Regions from separate parts of the Pantoea sp. ABR1s genome, predicted to be linked through region 3. Evidence: predicted binding sites of a transcription regulator. Region 3 holds the regulator's gene; each other region holds the start of a gene.
The links. The regulator PurR, encoded in region 3, represses purine synthesis genes. The targets are predictions, from matches to a motif close to CANGCAAACGTTTGCNTG.
Positions count from the first base shown of each region.

Region 1: a site for PurR is predicted at 1,935-1,952, ahead of ACXKZD_RS17850 (NCS2 family permease). Genes of this name have one in related genera too.
Region 2: a site for PurR is predicted at 1,614-1,631, ahead of pyrC (dihydroorotase). Genes of this name have one in related genera too.
Region 4: a site for PurR is predicted at 1,793-1,810, ahead of gcvT (glycine cleavage system aminomethyltransferase GcvT). Genes of this name have one in related genera too.

Region 1 covers NZ_CM173823.1:3,787,061-3,790,622, forward strand. Annotated here, with positions in the region: gene ACXKZD_RS17845 (Na+/H+ antiporter) at 1-342, opposite strand, end outside; gene ACXKZD_RS17850 (NCS2 family permease) at 488-1,837, opposite strand; gene ACXKZD_RS17855 (glutathione S-transferase family protein) at 2,195-2,860, opposite strand; gene soxR (redox-sensitive transcriptional activator SoxR) at 2,900-3,385, opposite strand; gene soxS (superoxide response transcriptional regulator SoxS) at 3,486-3,562, shown strand, end outside.
Region 2 covers NZ_CM173823.1:2,592,630-2,596,191, forward strand. Annotated here, with positions in the region: gene grxB (glutaredoxin 2) at 1-334, shown strand, start outside; gene ACXKZD_RS12170 (lipoprotein) at 449-1,012, shown strand; gene pyrC (dihydroorotase) at 1,696-2,739, shown strand; gene dinI (DNA damage-inducible protein I) at 2,802-3,047, shown strand; gene ACXKZD_RS12185 (hypothetical protein) at 3,193-3,465, shown strand.
Region 3 covers NZ_CM173823.1:2,300,763-2,304,324, reverse strand. Annotated here, with positions in the region: gene punC (purine nucleoside transporter PunC) at 1-156, opposite strand, end outside; gene punR (DNA-binding transcriptional activator PunR) at 264-1,169, shown strand; gene purR (HTH-type transcriptional repressor PurR) at 1,166-2,191, opposite strand; gene cydH (cytochrome bd-I oxidase subunit CydH) at 2,473-2,562, shown strand; gene ACXKZD_RS10800 (C40 family peptidase) at 2,608-3,405, opposite strand.
Region 4 covers NZ_CM173823.1:782,177-785,738, reverse strand. Annotated here, with positions in the region: gene gcvP (aminomethyl-transferring glycine dehydrogenase) at 1-151, opposite strand, end outside; gene gcvH (glycine cleavage system protein GcvH) at 232-618, opposite strand; gene gcvT (glycine cleavage system aminomethyltransferase GcvT) at 642-1,739, opposite strand; gene ubiI (FAD-dependent 2-octaprenylphenol hydroxylase) at 2,172-3,374, opposite strand; gene ubiH (2-octaprenyl-6-methoxyphenyl hydroxylase) at 3,388-3,562, opposite strand, start outside.

The DNA.
Region 1 (3,562 bases), 1.5 Mb from region 3:
GATCAGCGGGATACCTGGTACCAGCCAGTAGATCAGATAGCCGATGCCGATCACGGTAATCAGGACCAGCGCCAGTGCTAAGCCAATTATCTCGCGACCATGATGCAGGAACTCACTGATCGGCGTCTTCCAGCCATCCGCGAACAGCAGCGGCGGAATGAAGAGCACCAGAAACAGCTCCGGGTCAAAGTCGACATGCAGACCAAAAGTTGGCCAGGCCAGCATCGCACCAACAGCGATCTGGACCAGCGGCAACGGGATCTGAAAAGGGAGGATACGAGCCGCGACGCCAGAGAGCGACACGACCAGCGTCATGATGAGAATTGTAAAAAAGATTTCCATGCTTTCCTTAGGCGTCGTTTCTTTCAATCATTGGTTAAGCGCTAAAGTGTAAAACAAACTGCGGTGAAGATTGTCAGCTACGCGTGCGCCGGGCGGGAAAATAGTGAAAAATTCCGGACGTGCAGCCGCACGCCCGGTTGTACAGTCAGATCGCCCAGCCACCGGCGTAAAACGCCACCAGCGCGATAGCAATAATGACGGTGCCGACGTTGAGCTTGCGCCATTCCCCCGCGAAGAGACGCCCCACGACCAGGCTGGCGAAGCCGATCATAATACCGGTTACGATGTTACAGGTGAGCACGATAATCACCGCCGTTAACAGGCCCGACATCGCATCGACAAAATCATTGAAGTCGACTTTCGCCACGTTGCTCAGCATCAGCAGACCCACATACATCAGCGCGGGGGCGGTGGCGTAAGCCGGCACCAGATACGCCAGCGGTGACATAAACAGAATGGCAAGGAACAGCAGGCCGACCACAATCGCGGTAAGACCGGTTTTACCCCCCGCCGCCGTTCCTGCCGCCGATTCGATATAAACCGCAGCCGGTGACGCGCCCACCAGACCCGCGAACAGGCTGCTGACGGAGTCGCTAGTCAGCGCACGACCACCATTGATAATCTGGCCCTGTTTATCCAGCAGATTTGCCTGACCCGCGACCGCGCGAATGGTGCCGGTCGCGTCAAAGACCGCCGTCATCACCAGTGCCAGCACGCTTGGCAGCACGACCGGCTGCATCGCGCCCATAATGTCGAGGCTGAACAGCAGCGACTCACCGCTGGCATCACGCAGGCTCGGCAGCGCAAACAATCCTTTGTAGCTCACCGCCGGATCGAAGATCAGCCCCAGCAGCGAAATGGCGATAATTGTCATGAGAATACCGCCGGGCATCCGGCGCTTCTCCAGTCCAATAATTGCTGCCAGTCCCAGCAGCGTCATCATTACCGGAAAAGTGGTGAAGTGGCCCAGCGCCACCGGCAGGCCCGGTGCCGGGTTTTTCACTACCAGGCCTACACCGTCAGCCGCAATCAGCAGCAAAAACAGGCCAATTCCGACGCCAGTGCCGTGCGCCACGCCCATCGGCAGATTACGCAGGATCCAGGCACGAATGCCGGTCACTGAGATCAGGGTAAACAGCAGGCCCATCAGGAACACCGCGCCCAGCGCAACCGGCACGCTGATGTGCTGGCCCAGCACGAGGCTGAAAGCGGTAAAGGCGGTTAAGGAGATTGCACAGCCAATCGCCATCGGCAGATTGGCCCACAGTCCCATGATGATGGAACCAAAGCTGGCAACCAGGCAGGTGGCGACAAACACGGCAGTGGGGGGAAAACCGGCCTTGCCCAGCATCCCCGGCACCACGATGACGGAGTAGACCATCGCCAGGAAGGTGGTAAGTCCGGCCAGAATTTCCTGGCGCACGCTGCTGCCGCGCGCCGAGATCGAGAACCAGGCGTCCAGTTTTCCACTGGCCGGGCGTGATTCAGTTGACATAGTTGAGCCTCAAAAATTTTTGTTGTGTGGATCGCTCTGCGACCATCGCTGTCCCTGGAATAAGCGGGTAGACGGCGTCACTGTCGGGTTTACCCGGCAGGCAAACGTTTACCTTGCCGCAGATAGTTGGCCGCCAGAAGCGGCCAGATAAAAAGGCATGCGATTATCCGGCGTTTAGCGGCACATTTTCAACTGTCAGAGGGAGATTCTTCAGCATAAAGATCAGGCTTAAGTCGCCAGCAGCCACGTGGCCCAGGCCGACGTCAAACGCTGACGCCCTGAAGTTAACGCGATTTTCAGGGGGATGCGCACTGGCGCAGCCGTGATGAGACACGACCCGCCAGTGGAAGAGGGGAATTAACCTGGCAGCGAAAGCTCGCCGCCCTGATCGATCGCGCGCTGCCAGGCGGCACGCTGTTGCACAGTCTGCAGCCATTTCTGGCTGGCGGGCATCTGCTCCAGTCCGGCACGTCGCGCAAGCGCCAGCAGCGGAAAGCTCATCTGGATATCAGCGATACTGAAGCGCTGACCGGCGAACCAGGGATTTGCAGCCAGATGCTGTTCGATCATCTGCATGTGTGGCTTAAGCTGTTTATCCAGAAACGCCTTCTGCACGCCTTTACCGAATGCCGCCCCGACCGGGCGCAGCAGCCACGGCACCGGTGCTTTACCCATCTGACCGAAGATCAGCTTCATCACCAGCAGCGGCATCAGCGAGCCTTCGGCATAGTGCAGCCAGTAGCGGCACTGCAGCCGCGACGCCTCATCACTCACTTTGAGCCGGAACTCGTGATCATATTTCTCTTCAAGATATTCGAGAATGGCACCTGACTCTGCCACTACCTGGTTCCCGTCGGTAATCACCGGTGATTTTCCCAGCGGATGCACTTTTTTCAGCGCCTCCGGGGCCAGCATGGTCGGTTCGCGTTGATAGCGTTTAATCTGGTACGGCACTTCCAGCTCTTCCAGCAGCCACAGCACCCGATGCGAGCGCGATTTCTCAAGATGGTGAACGGTGATCATCATGATTCCCTGTGTTTTGACCTTCACCAAGTATAGACGTCACTCCACATCCGGATGTTTATCATCCTGTTCCGGGTCAAGCAGCACCGCACCCGAGCCCTGCTGACCCAGCCGGTCGCCGGGATTGCGCAGCGGGCAGTCGCGCATCGACAAACAGCCGCAGCCGATACAGCCATCCAGGTCATTACGCAGGCGGGTCAGGGTTTCAATGCGCTTATCCAGCTCTTCGCGCCAGTGCTGCGTCAGCGCATCCCACTCCGGTGTCGACATGCGCTTGTCAGGCGGAATGTGATCCAGGCTGTCACTGACCGTTGCCAGCGGAATGCCGATACGCTGTGCAATCTTGATAATTGCGACGCGTCGCAGCACGTCACGGCTGTATCGCCGCTGATTGCCGCTGTTGCGGGTGCTGAAAATAAGTCCTTTTGTCTCATAAAAGTGCAGCGCCGAAACCGCCACACCGCTGCGGCGCGCCACTTCACCCGGCGTTAAGACCGGTTTCGGATAGTTGCGTTCTTTTTTCATCAGGCTCTTTACCTCAAGTTAACTTGAGGAATTATACTCGCTCTCCATCAAAACCACTAAACTCCCATTACCGCTTATTAAGCACCAGAAGGATGAGACCATGATGCAAGAAGAGATCATTCATTCCCTGACGCACTGGATTGACCAGAACCTGGATAAGAGCCTGTCGATCGATGA
Region 2 (3,562 bases), 290 kb from region 3:
TGCAGAGGCGGCGTTTGCCGAATTCGCGACGCCGGAGGCGCGTGACTATTTCCGCAACAAAAAGCAGGCGAGCATCGGTGATTTCGACACGCTGAAAAGTCATTCTGCCGGCCTGATTAAGAACGTCAGCGACGATCTGCGCAAGCTGGACAAATTAATCGCCCAGCCCAATGCGGTGAATGGCGAGCTGTCCGAAGATGATTTTAATCTCTTCCCGCTGCTGCGCTCTCTGACGCTGGTGGCCGGAATCGACTGGCCGAGCCGGGTCGCTGACTACCGCGATAACATGGCTAAACAGACCCAGGTGAATCTGCTCTCCTCGATAGCTCACTAACCCCTCCCGATGAGAGACGCTGCGGCGTTTCTCATCTCTTTCCTGATGACACCCGCTACGCATTCAGGCAGGCTATGGCCTGTTTATTGGCTCTGATATTCAGGATAAAGATCGATGAAAAAGGCTTTTTTCGGGCTGACTGCCCTGTTGATCGCGCTGCTGGTGAGCGGCTGTAATCAACTGACGCAATACACCATCAGCGAACAGGAAGTAAACCAGGCGCTGCAGAAGCACAACAACTATGAGAAAGATATTGGCGTTTCCGGGCTGGTTAATGCGCACATCGTCCTGAACAACCTGACCAGTCAGATTGGCCGTGAAGAGCCAGGTAAAGTGACGCTCTCTGGCAATGCTAAAATCAATGTGACGTCACTGTTTGGTCCGCAGCAGGCCGATATGCAACTGAAGATGCGTGCTCAGCCGGTCTATGACCAGCAGCAGGGTGCAATCTATCTGCGCGATCTGGAAATTGTTGATGCGCAGGTTGCTCCGGAAAAAATGGCCTCCATTATGAAAACGCTGACGCCTTATCTGAATCAGTCGCTGAAAAACTACTTTGATCAAAAGCCGGCTTACGTGCTCAGCGCCGACCGCAGCAAAGGCGAGTCGCTGGCGAAGAAATTTGCCAAAGGACTGGAAGTGAAACCTGGCGAACTGGTTATTCCCTTTACGCAGTAACGCCAGTCAGTTAAGCGACAGATGACAACGCAGTCTGGTGCCGCTCAGGGGCTGGCGGTCCTCGCGCCGCTGCGCGGTTCCTTCACGTCATTCGCCTGCCTGACGGACCGCCGGGGATGGCACATCCTGTGCCGCCCCGCCTTTCGCCCGCGTCCTGCGGGCTCTCCTGGCAGACTCATTCTGTTCAGCGCTGCGGATTGCCTGCTCCTGAGCGGCACCGGCCTGCTCTGAAACTTCAGTGAATGTTGTCAGAAAGGGCACGAAAGTGGAGGCCTGAGCGCCTCTGCTGCTGAAAGGGCTATCCGCAGCGCTGAGGCGTGACGGTGGGCCAGAAGTCCACGCCGGGAAGCGTGGACAGTTCGGGGCCGGCCAGGGAGGGCCGATCCCCGAACGGTTCGTCGGCACGACGTCAAAGCCGAAGGTACCGCGTGAGCGGCGCGAGGACGGCCCGGCAGCAGCAGCGGTGCGCTGGCCCGCACTGCGGCTCGCTCGCCCGGAAAAAAGCTGCCACGTTTGACCGTGACAGCCTTTACAAATCTAATCTTAACTGACCAGCATTACCCTGTTGGGCAGCGGATTTTCTTTGACAGCATAAAAAGCAGGTGCAAACGGTTGCCTGAATCCTTATGCTTAGACCCCGGCCAAAACACGCCTTTTGTTTCCCTTCTGCCGGAGCTTCACTGATGACAGCACAACCTCAGCAACTTACCCTGCGTCGCCCTGACGACTGGCATATTCATCTGCGCGACGATGAGATGCTCAACACGGTCCTGCCCTATACCAGCGCGGTGAATGGTCGTGCCATTGTGATGCCTAACCTGGTGCCACCGGTGACCAGCGTGGCAGCAGGTGAAGCGTACCGCGATCGCATCCTGGCGGCGCTGCCCGCCGAACACGCCTTTACGCCGCTGATGACCTGCTATCTGACCGACTCGCTTGATCCTGATGAGCTTGAGCGCGGTTTCACCTCCGGTCTGTTTACCGCGGCTAAGCTCTATCCGGCGCACGCTACGACGAACTCCAGCCATGGCGTTACCGATATCGCCTCTATTGCCCGCGTGCTGGAGCGGATGCAGAAGCTCGGTATGCCACTGCTGATCCACGGCGAAGTCACCGATACGCATGTCGACATTTTTGACCGCGAAGCCCGGTTTATCGAAACGGTTATGGTGCCGCTGCGCAGCCAGTTTCCGGCACTGAAAGTGGTGATGGAGCACATTACCACTCAGGACGCCGCAGAATATATTGCCGCCGCCGATGAGACGCTGGGCGCGACCATTACCCCGCAGCATTTGATGTTTAACCGCAATCACATGCTGGTGGGCGGTATTCGTCCGCACCTCTATTGCCTGCCGATTCTTAAACGCAACGTGCATCAGGAAGCATTGCGCAAATTAGTGGCGAGTGGTCATCCGCGCGTCTTCCTCGGCACCGACACAGCACCGCATCTGCGTCATCTCAAAGAGGCCAGTTGCGGCTGCGCGGGGGTATTTAATGCGCCAGCGTCGTTACCCGCTTACGCCACCGTTTTTGAAGAGCTGAACGCGCTGGAACATTTTGAAGCGTTCTGTTCGGAGAATGGCCCGCGTTTTTACGGCCTGCCATTGAATGAAGGGACGATTACTTTGGTGCGTGAGTCCTGGCAGGTGCCAGAGTCCATCGCGCTCGGCAGCCATTCACTGGTGCCGTTCCTGGCGGGTGAAACACTGAACTGGCGCATCGCATAATTTTACTTGCCTCCGGCCTGCTGATACTGTAAATATATACAGTATCTTAAACGGAGGCTGTTATGCGCGTTGAAATTACCGTATCAAATACCCGACCTCTTCCTGCTGGTGCGATAGAAGCGTTAAGCGATGAATTATCGCGCCGCATTGATGAACAGTTCCCTGACTCGACCAATCACGTCAAGGTACGTTATGCCAGTGCCAATAATCTCAGCGTGCTGGGCGGTGGAAAAGAGACGCGCGACCAGATCAGCGAGATCCTGCAGCAGACGTGGGAAAGCGCTGACGACTGGTTCAATACTGATTAACCGCCACTGTGCTTTTTTTCCGGGTGTCGCCACCCGGTTTTTTTATCTTTTCTCCCCTCTCGCACTTACCCCGTCCTGCATCTAGACTCTTAATGATCAATGCCCTATCCTTGCGCTCGTCACGCATAACAGGAGGTGCGACACCATGACTACTGATAAACCGGAAGAGGCGATGACCTTTGGTGAGTTGTTAGCACTGATTGGTGATCAGAAGCGTCGTTTAACGGTGCTGGAAAATGCCTTTTCCAGTCTGATTTTCTGTCTTGACGATCGTGCCAGTCAGCTACTGGTACACAATCTGTCGCTGGAAGCCCAAAATCAAAACCATGATGAGCAGCTTCAGCAGCACTTTGCCCGTCTGGCAGAAACACTGCAAAAACGCGGCGGCGGCGTAGTGCCAGAAACGCCGGCTCTCTGAGTCCGGTCACGCGGCTAAGCCCGCTTTTTGCCTGTCTTTTGACTGCTGATAAAAATGCCTGCCCGTCAGGCATTTTATTTTTTTACGCCCGCCTTTC
Region 3 (3,562 bases):
GCCCAGGAAGAGACTCATACTGGCGCTGATCAGACCGGGTGAAGTGTTAAAGGTTTGCTGCATCGCACCAAAGGCGGGCAGGTACATATCAGTGGCTAAAAAGCCCAGCATGCTCAGCAGGGCAAGGTAGAGCATAAATCCTTTATTCGACAGCATCTGATTCTCATTTTTGCAGGATAAACGCGGCAGAGTGTAAAAGGTGCGTTTGCTGCTGTGAAACGGTAATATTTGCCGATGGCTGTTAAAATTTTTGAAGGCAGATTATGTGGTCAGAATATGCATTAGAAGTGGTTGACGCTGTCGCCCGTGGGGGGAGCTTCAGCGCCGCCGCGCAGGAGTTACATCGGGTGCCCTCTGCCATCAGCTATACGGTGCGTCAGCTGGAAAACTGGCTGGCGGTACCGCTGTTTGAACGGCAGCATCGCGAAGTGGTTCTGACCCCGGCGGGTGAGCATTTTGTCCGGGAAGGGCGCAGCGTCATCAAAAAAATGCTTGCCACCCGGCGACAGTGTCAGCAGCTGGCTAACGGCTGGCGCGGCCAGCTAAGCATTGCCGTTGACCGTATCGCAAAACCTCAGCGCACCCGACAACTGGTCAAAGATTTCTATCGCCACTTTCCCGATATGGAGCTGATCATCAGCTATGAAGTCTTTAACGGCGTCTGGGATGCGCTGGCCGATGGCCGGGTGGAAGTGGCGATTGGTGCCACTCAGGCGATACCGGTGGGCGGACGTTTTGCTTTTCGGGATATGGGCACGCTTAACTGGCGCTGCGTGGTTGCGCCCGACCATCCTCTGACACAGGCGAGCCAGATAGATGATGACACGCTGCGGAGCTGGCCCTCCCTGGTGCTGGAAGATACTTCTCGCGCACTGCCGCGTCGTATGACATGGACGCTGGATAACCAGCGCCGGCTGGTGGTGCCGGAGTGGCAAACCGGGCTGGAGTGCGTGCAGGCAGGATTGTGTGTGGCGATGGTGCCGGGTCACCTGGCCAGGCCACTGCTCGACAGCGGCGAGCTGGTTGAACTGACGCTGCCGGTGGCGTTTCCGGACAGCCCATGCTGCGTCAGCTGGGCAGAGGATCGCGCATCACCGGCGACAGGCTGGTTGCTCAGCTATCTGGGTGATGCGCAAACGCTTAATCAGGAGTGGTTAAGCGAGCATTAACGGCGATAGTCGCGGAACGGGCCATCGGCCACGGAACGGCGCTCAATCAGCGTGGGATGGACCTCAATCGTTTGTGACACTTCGCGCTTACTGGTAATGCGGTCCAGCAGCATTTCCAGCGCTTTCTCACCCAGCTGGGCTTTAGGCTGATGCACTGTGGTCAGGGCCGGTGCAAAATAGCGGGCGTTGCGCACATTGTCATAGCCGATCACCGAAATATCCTGGGGGACACGCAAACCCATCTCGTCGGCGGCGCAAATTGCGCCCATCGCCATGATGTCACCGCCACAGAACACAGCAGTCGGACGCTGCTTCTGCGACAGGATCTGCTGCATCGCCTGATAGCCTGACTCCGGCTCAAAGTCACCCTGCACAATCCACTCGGCGCGTGGCTGAATACCCGCTTCTTCCATCGCCTTCAGGAAACCGGCATGACGTCCGCCACCGGTGTTACGCTCCATCTGGCCGGGGATTGCACCAATATCCCGGTGTCCGCGTTCAATCAGATAGCGTCCCGCCAGATAGCCGCCCTGGAAAGCATTATCCAGTACCGTGTCGGTGAAGTCGGCGCGCGACTCGCCCCAGTCCATCACCACCATCGGGATATTGCGGTTCTCTTCCAGCATCTGCAGCAGATCGTCCGGATATTCAGAGCACATCACCAGCAGCCCATCGACGCGTTTCTGCGCCATCATGCTGAGATAGGCGCGCTGTTTTTGCAGATCGTTATGCGCATTACCCAGAATCAGCGTATAGCCTTTGTCAAAACAGTGATTTTCAACCGCCTCGATAATTTCAGCGAAATAGGGTGCTTCGCTGGAGGTGGCAAGCAGGCCCAGCGTCTTGGTGTGGTTCACTTTCAGGCTGCGCGCCACGGCGCTCGGCGAGTAGTGCAGTTCTTTAATCGCCTGCCAGACCGCGTTGCGCGTCTCTTCAGCCACAAAGCGGGTTTTATTGATGACGTGCGAAACGGTGGTCGTTGAGACGCCAGCGCGTTTCGCCACATCTTTAATTGTTGCCATGAAAATCGGACTCCAGTGCTTATCTAACTCTATGATAAGCGTAGTGTTAAACGTTTGCGTCTGCTCAGGGTTTTTTCCGCAAAAATGCAGCTTTCCTGGCCAGGAAACAGGCCGCTGGCGGCGTAAAAACGCCTGAAAACGTGCGCAAACGGAATCAGGGTTGCGCGCGTTGCGCAACAAAGGCGGGATTCTAACAAGGCTGAACGGATAAAACGAGATTTTTACCGGCCCCTGTGGGAAAATGCGATACCCCTACTGATTGTGTGACTAAGGAGCAAGCAATGAGTACCGATCTTAAACTGGCTTTAATGACCACCGCGGGCTGTCTGCTGATGATTGTGGCCTTTAGTTTTACCGCTATTCTGCACTAAAAAAAAGCCGGGATTATCCCGGCTCTCTTCTGGTTGTTCTGCTGCTCAGCGTATGGTTTTCGGCGTCATCACCCGACGGGCACCAATATAGTGGCGCTGCCAGTAATCTTCTCCTAACGCGCTGATCTGAATATCTTTGCCGGTGCGTGGCGACTGGATAAACTTGCCATCACCCAGGTAAACGCCGACATGGTCCGCAGTACCACGACCATTGATACGGAAGAAGACCAGATCGCCTTTCTCCAGCGACTCACGCTTGATCGGCGCGGCGTCACGCAGGTGGTACATCTCGTTAGCGGTACGTGGGATCTTAAACTTCACCAGATCTTTATAGGCGTACCAGACCAGGCCGCTGCAATCGAAACCGGTATGGGGAGAGGTGCCGCCCCACTGATAGGGTTTACCCAACTGACCCATCAGCTTGGTCATCGCGGTTTCGCGGGCCTTCTGGTAGCGCTGACGGTGAGATTTGCTCATCTTAATCGTGCCGGTCTCGCTGGTGGTGACCTCAGCGGTTTTCAGCAGGCGTTGATGACCATAACGTTTTTTCTCTTTGTTCTTACTGAGACGGGCGGTTTTTAGCGAGGTCTTCTTAGCAGGCGTCTGTTTAGCGGTGAGTTCGACTTTTTTCAGTTTTTTTGTTTTTAGTTTTTGAACCGGGCTGAGGCGAGTCTTTTTCGTCACCGTTTTGACCGGGCGACGCTTGCGACGCTCATCGTCGCGCGCACTCTTTTTCTCTGCTTTATGCGTACTGACGTTCACCGGCGCGTGAGGCGACGCAGCGGCGATGTTGAAAAACAGTTGCGCAAAGGCCAGCATGAAAAACGTAATGATTAAACGCATAGTCCGTTGATTAGTTAAGTTGTCAGGGCCACTACGCACCGCGACAAAGTTGAGATTAATCTGATCCAGGATCAGCGCCCAGGCCATTCTAGTCCAGTTCTTTTAAAAACTGTAATGCCTTTTAATATTAATCTTTGCAACCCACGCAATTGTGCTG
Region 4 (3,562 bases), 1.5 Mb from region 3:
GAATGTCTGCCGGCACAATCGTGCTGATTAACGCTTCCAGCGAACGGGCACCAATAGCGTCAAGCATCTGCGCCTGCTGCTCAGGTGAAGGACCGATATGGCGCTCAATGAATGCACCGTTGTGTTCAAGCTGGCTGAGAGTCTGAGTCATTAGCAGTAAATCCTGAATCGGGCTGGGGGAACCGGAGAGCAAACATAAATCTGCGGCCTCTGTGTGAGGCCGCCTGACGACTACTCGTCGATGGAGGCTTTGTAAGCATCCGCATCCAGCAGCGTGTCAATTTCAGACGCGTCACTGGCTTTGATTTTGAATAACCAGCCGCCTTCATAAGGCTCGCTGTTGACCTGCTCCGGTGAGTCAGTCAGTGCTTCGTTGACCGCCACAATCTCACCGCTGATCGGCGCATAGATATCTGAAGCCGCTTTAACGGATTCCGCGACCGCGCACTCTTCACCGGCGGCAAACGTCGCGCCCACTTCCGGCAGATCGACAAACACCATGTCGCCCAGTAGCTCCTGCGCGTGTTCAGTGATACCCACGGTGTAGCTGCCATCTTCTTCTTTGCGCACCCACTCGTGGCTGTCGCGATACTTCAACGTATTCGGCACATTGCTCATTGGCCATTTCTCCTGAATAAAATTTACTGAGCGACCGGTTTACCGGCGCGGACAAAAACGGGACGGGTAACCTGGACCGGCATCTGGCGGTTACGGATCTCAACGATGGCGGTGCTGCCGACTGAGGCCGGTACGCGCGCCAGGGCGATGCTGCAACCCAGCGTCGGAGAGAAAGAGCCACTGGTGATGATCCCCTCCTGCGGCTGCCCCTGGTCATCGGTGAAACGCACCGGCAAGCCGTTACGCAGCACCCCTTTTTCTGTGAGGATGAGTCCTACCAGCTTTTCGGTACCGCGTTCACGCTGCAGTTCCAGCGCTTCCCGGCCGATGAAATCGCGGTCAGCAGGTTCCCAGCAGACCGTCCAGCCCATGTTGGCAGCCAGCGGTGAAACGCCTTCATCCATCTCCTGACCATACAGATTCATACCCGCTTCCAGACGCAGCGTGTCACGTGCGCCCAGTCCGGCAGGTTTAACGCCAGCAGCCAGCAGACGCTGCCAGAAATCGGCCGCCTCCTCTGCAGGCATAGCAATCTCATATCCCGCTTCGCCGGTATAGCCGGTGGTGGCGATAAACAGGTCACCTGACTGCACGCCGAAAAATGGCTTCATGCCGGCAACAGCCTGACGCTGCTCCTCGCTGAACAGCGTCTGAGCCTTCTGCTGCGCCTGCGGACCCTGCACGGCAATCAGCGCCAGGTCGTCGCGTTCCGTCAGCGTAATGCCATAGCCCTGCGCGTGTTGCGTGATCCAGGCGAGATCGTTTTCACGGGTGGCAGAGTTCACCACCAGGCGGAAGAACTCTTCGCTCATAAAGTAAACAATCAAATCGTCAATGACGCCACCCGAGGCATTCAGCATCCCGGTGTAGAGCGCTTTGCCTGGCTGGGTCAGTTTTGCCACATCATTTGCCAGCAGGTAGCGCAGGAATTCACGGGTACGCGGGCCTGTCAGGTCGACGATGGTCATGTGAGAGACATCAAACATACCGGCGTCGGTGCGCACCACATGATGTTCATCCATCTGGGAGCCATAGTGCAGCGGCATCATCCAGCCATGAAAATCCACCATGCGGGCACCGCAGGCCTGATGCTGTTCAAACAGAGGTGTTTGCTGAGTCATAACCATCCTGTGCAGAAGCGAGTGAGTGCAAAAGTGCGCCGGAATTCAGTGCCGACGCAAACGTTCTCTTAGGGCTGACGTTACCACCGAATCTGACGATTAACCATAAGCAAACCGGGGTCGAAAGCAGAGGCACAGCCTAACCAGGAACGGCTGCCAACAGGATATAAAACTGCAATTTTGTGATTAATCGCGCAATAAATGCAGGGAATTTAAATATACGCAGCAAATTTATGCGGGATGGCATTCAGGATGTTAAAAAAATCCCGCGCCCAGCGGACAGAAGAATGAGAAAAAGTAATGCGAATTCGCCCGCAAAATTAGAATAAATCAAACGAAGACCTCTGCTGGTGCAGCGTTGCCTTTTTGTGGTGCAGAGCGGTGTCAGGCGTAAAAAAAGCCAGCAGAAGCTGGCTTAACAGAAGGGCAGATTTAGCGTAGCCAGGCGGGCAGATCATTCAGGCCCATCGCCTGCTTCAGCATCATGGGTTTGACACCCGGCAGGCGGTCAGCCAGTTTCAGACCCACGTCGCGCAGCAATTTTTTCGCCGGGTTATTGCCTGCGAACATTTCACGGAAGCCCTGCATTCCCGCCAGCATCATTGCGGCGCTGTGCTTACGGCTGCGCTCATAGCGTCGCAGATAGAGGTGCTGACCAATATCTTTGCCCTGCTGATGCAGGCGGCGAATCTCACCGATCAGCTCGGCGGCATCCATAAACCCAAGGTTAACGCCCTGACCCGCCAGCGGATGAATGGTGTGAGCCGCATCGCCCACCAGCGCCAGACGGTGTGCCGCGAAGTTGCGGGCATAGCGCGCCACCAGCGGAAACGTTTTGCGCTCGCTTTCCAGCTGGCACAGGCCGAGCCGCATATCAAACGCCACCGAGAGCTGCTGATTGAACAGCGCTTCCGGCATGGTTTCCAGACGGCTCGCTTCCTGCGGCGAGAGCGACCAGACGATGGAACTGAGATGCGGATCCTGCATCGGCAGGAAAGCCAGAATGCCGTCGCCGTGGAACACCTGGCGCGCTACTGCGTCGTGCGGCTTCTCAGTGCGGACATTAGCCACTAACGCATGGTGATCGTAATCCCAGAAGGTCAGCGGGATATCGGCTTTATTGCGCAGCCAGGAGTTAGCGCCGTCAGCGGCAATCATTAATCGCGCACTTAACATGCTGCCATCCTGCAGGGTAACGAAGGCTTCGTTATCACCAAACGCGACCTGCTGTAACTGCGAGGGTGCCATAATCGTCACGTCGCTGCAGGCGCTGGCACGTTGCCAGAGCGCATTGTGGATCACCGGGTTTTCGATGATATGGCCCAGATGCGACAGGCCCTGCTGCTCATCATCAAAGGCGATGGAGCCGAAACTGTCCTTATCCCACACTTCCATGCCGTGATAAGCGCTGGCGCGCAGCGAGAGAATGGTCGACCAGACATCCAGCTTCTGCAGCAGCCGTTCGCTGGCGGCATTGATTGCCGACACGCGAACTGACGGTGATGCACTCAGCGCCAGCGGTGGCTCCGGTGATTTTTCCAGTACGGCGATGCGCAGTCCGCTGCCCTGCAAGCCGCAGGCCACCGCCAGTCCCACCATACCGCCACCGGCAATCACCACATCAAAAGTTTGCATCTGAGCCTCTTTATTAACGCTTAACCCAGCCAAGCGTGCGCTCAGCCAGTTGATTTCTTAACCACGGCAGATGATCCATCGCCAGCAGGCCCAGGTTCCGTCCTGCCACCAGCGGGCCATAGTGATTCGCAAAGATGCGAACCAGTCCGTCGGTGATACCGATGGTGGCGGCGCGGTCGGGCTGACGA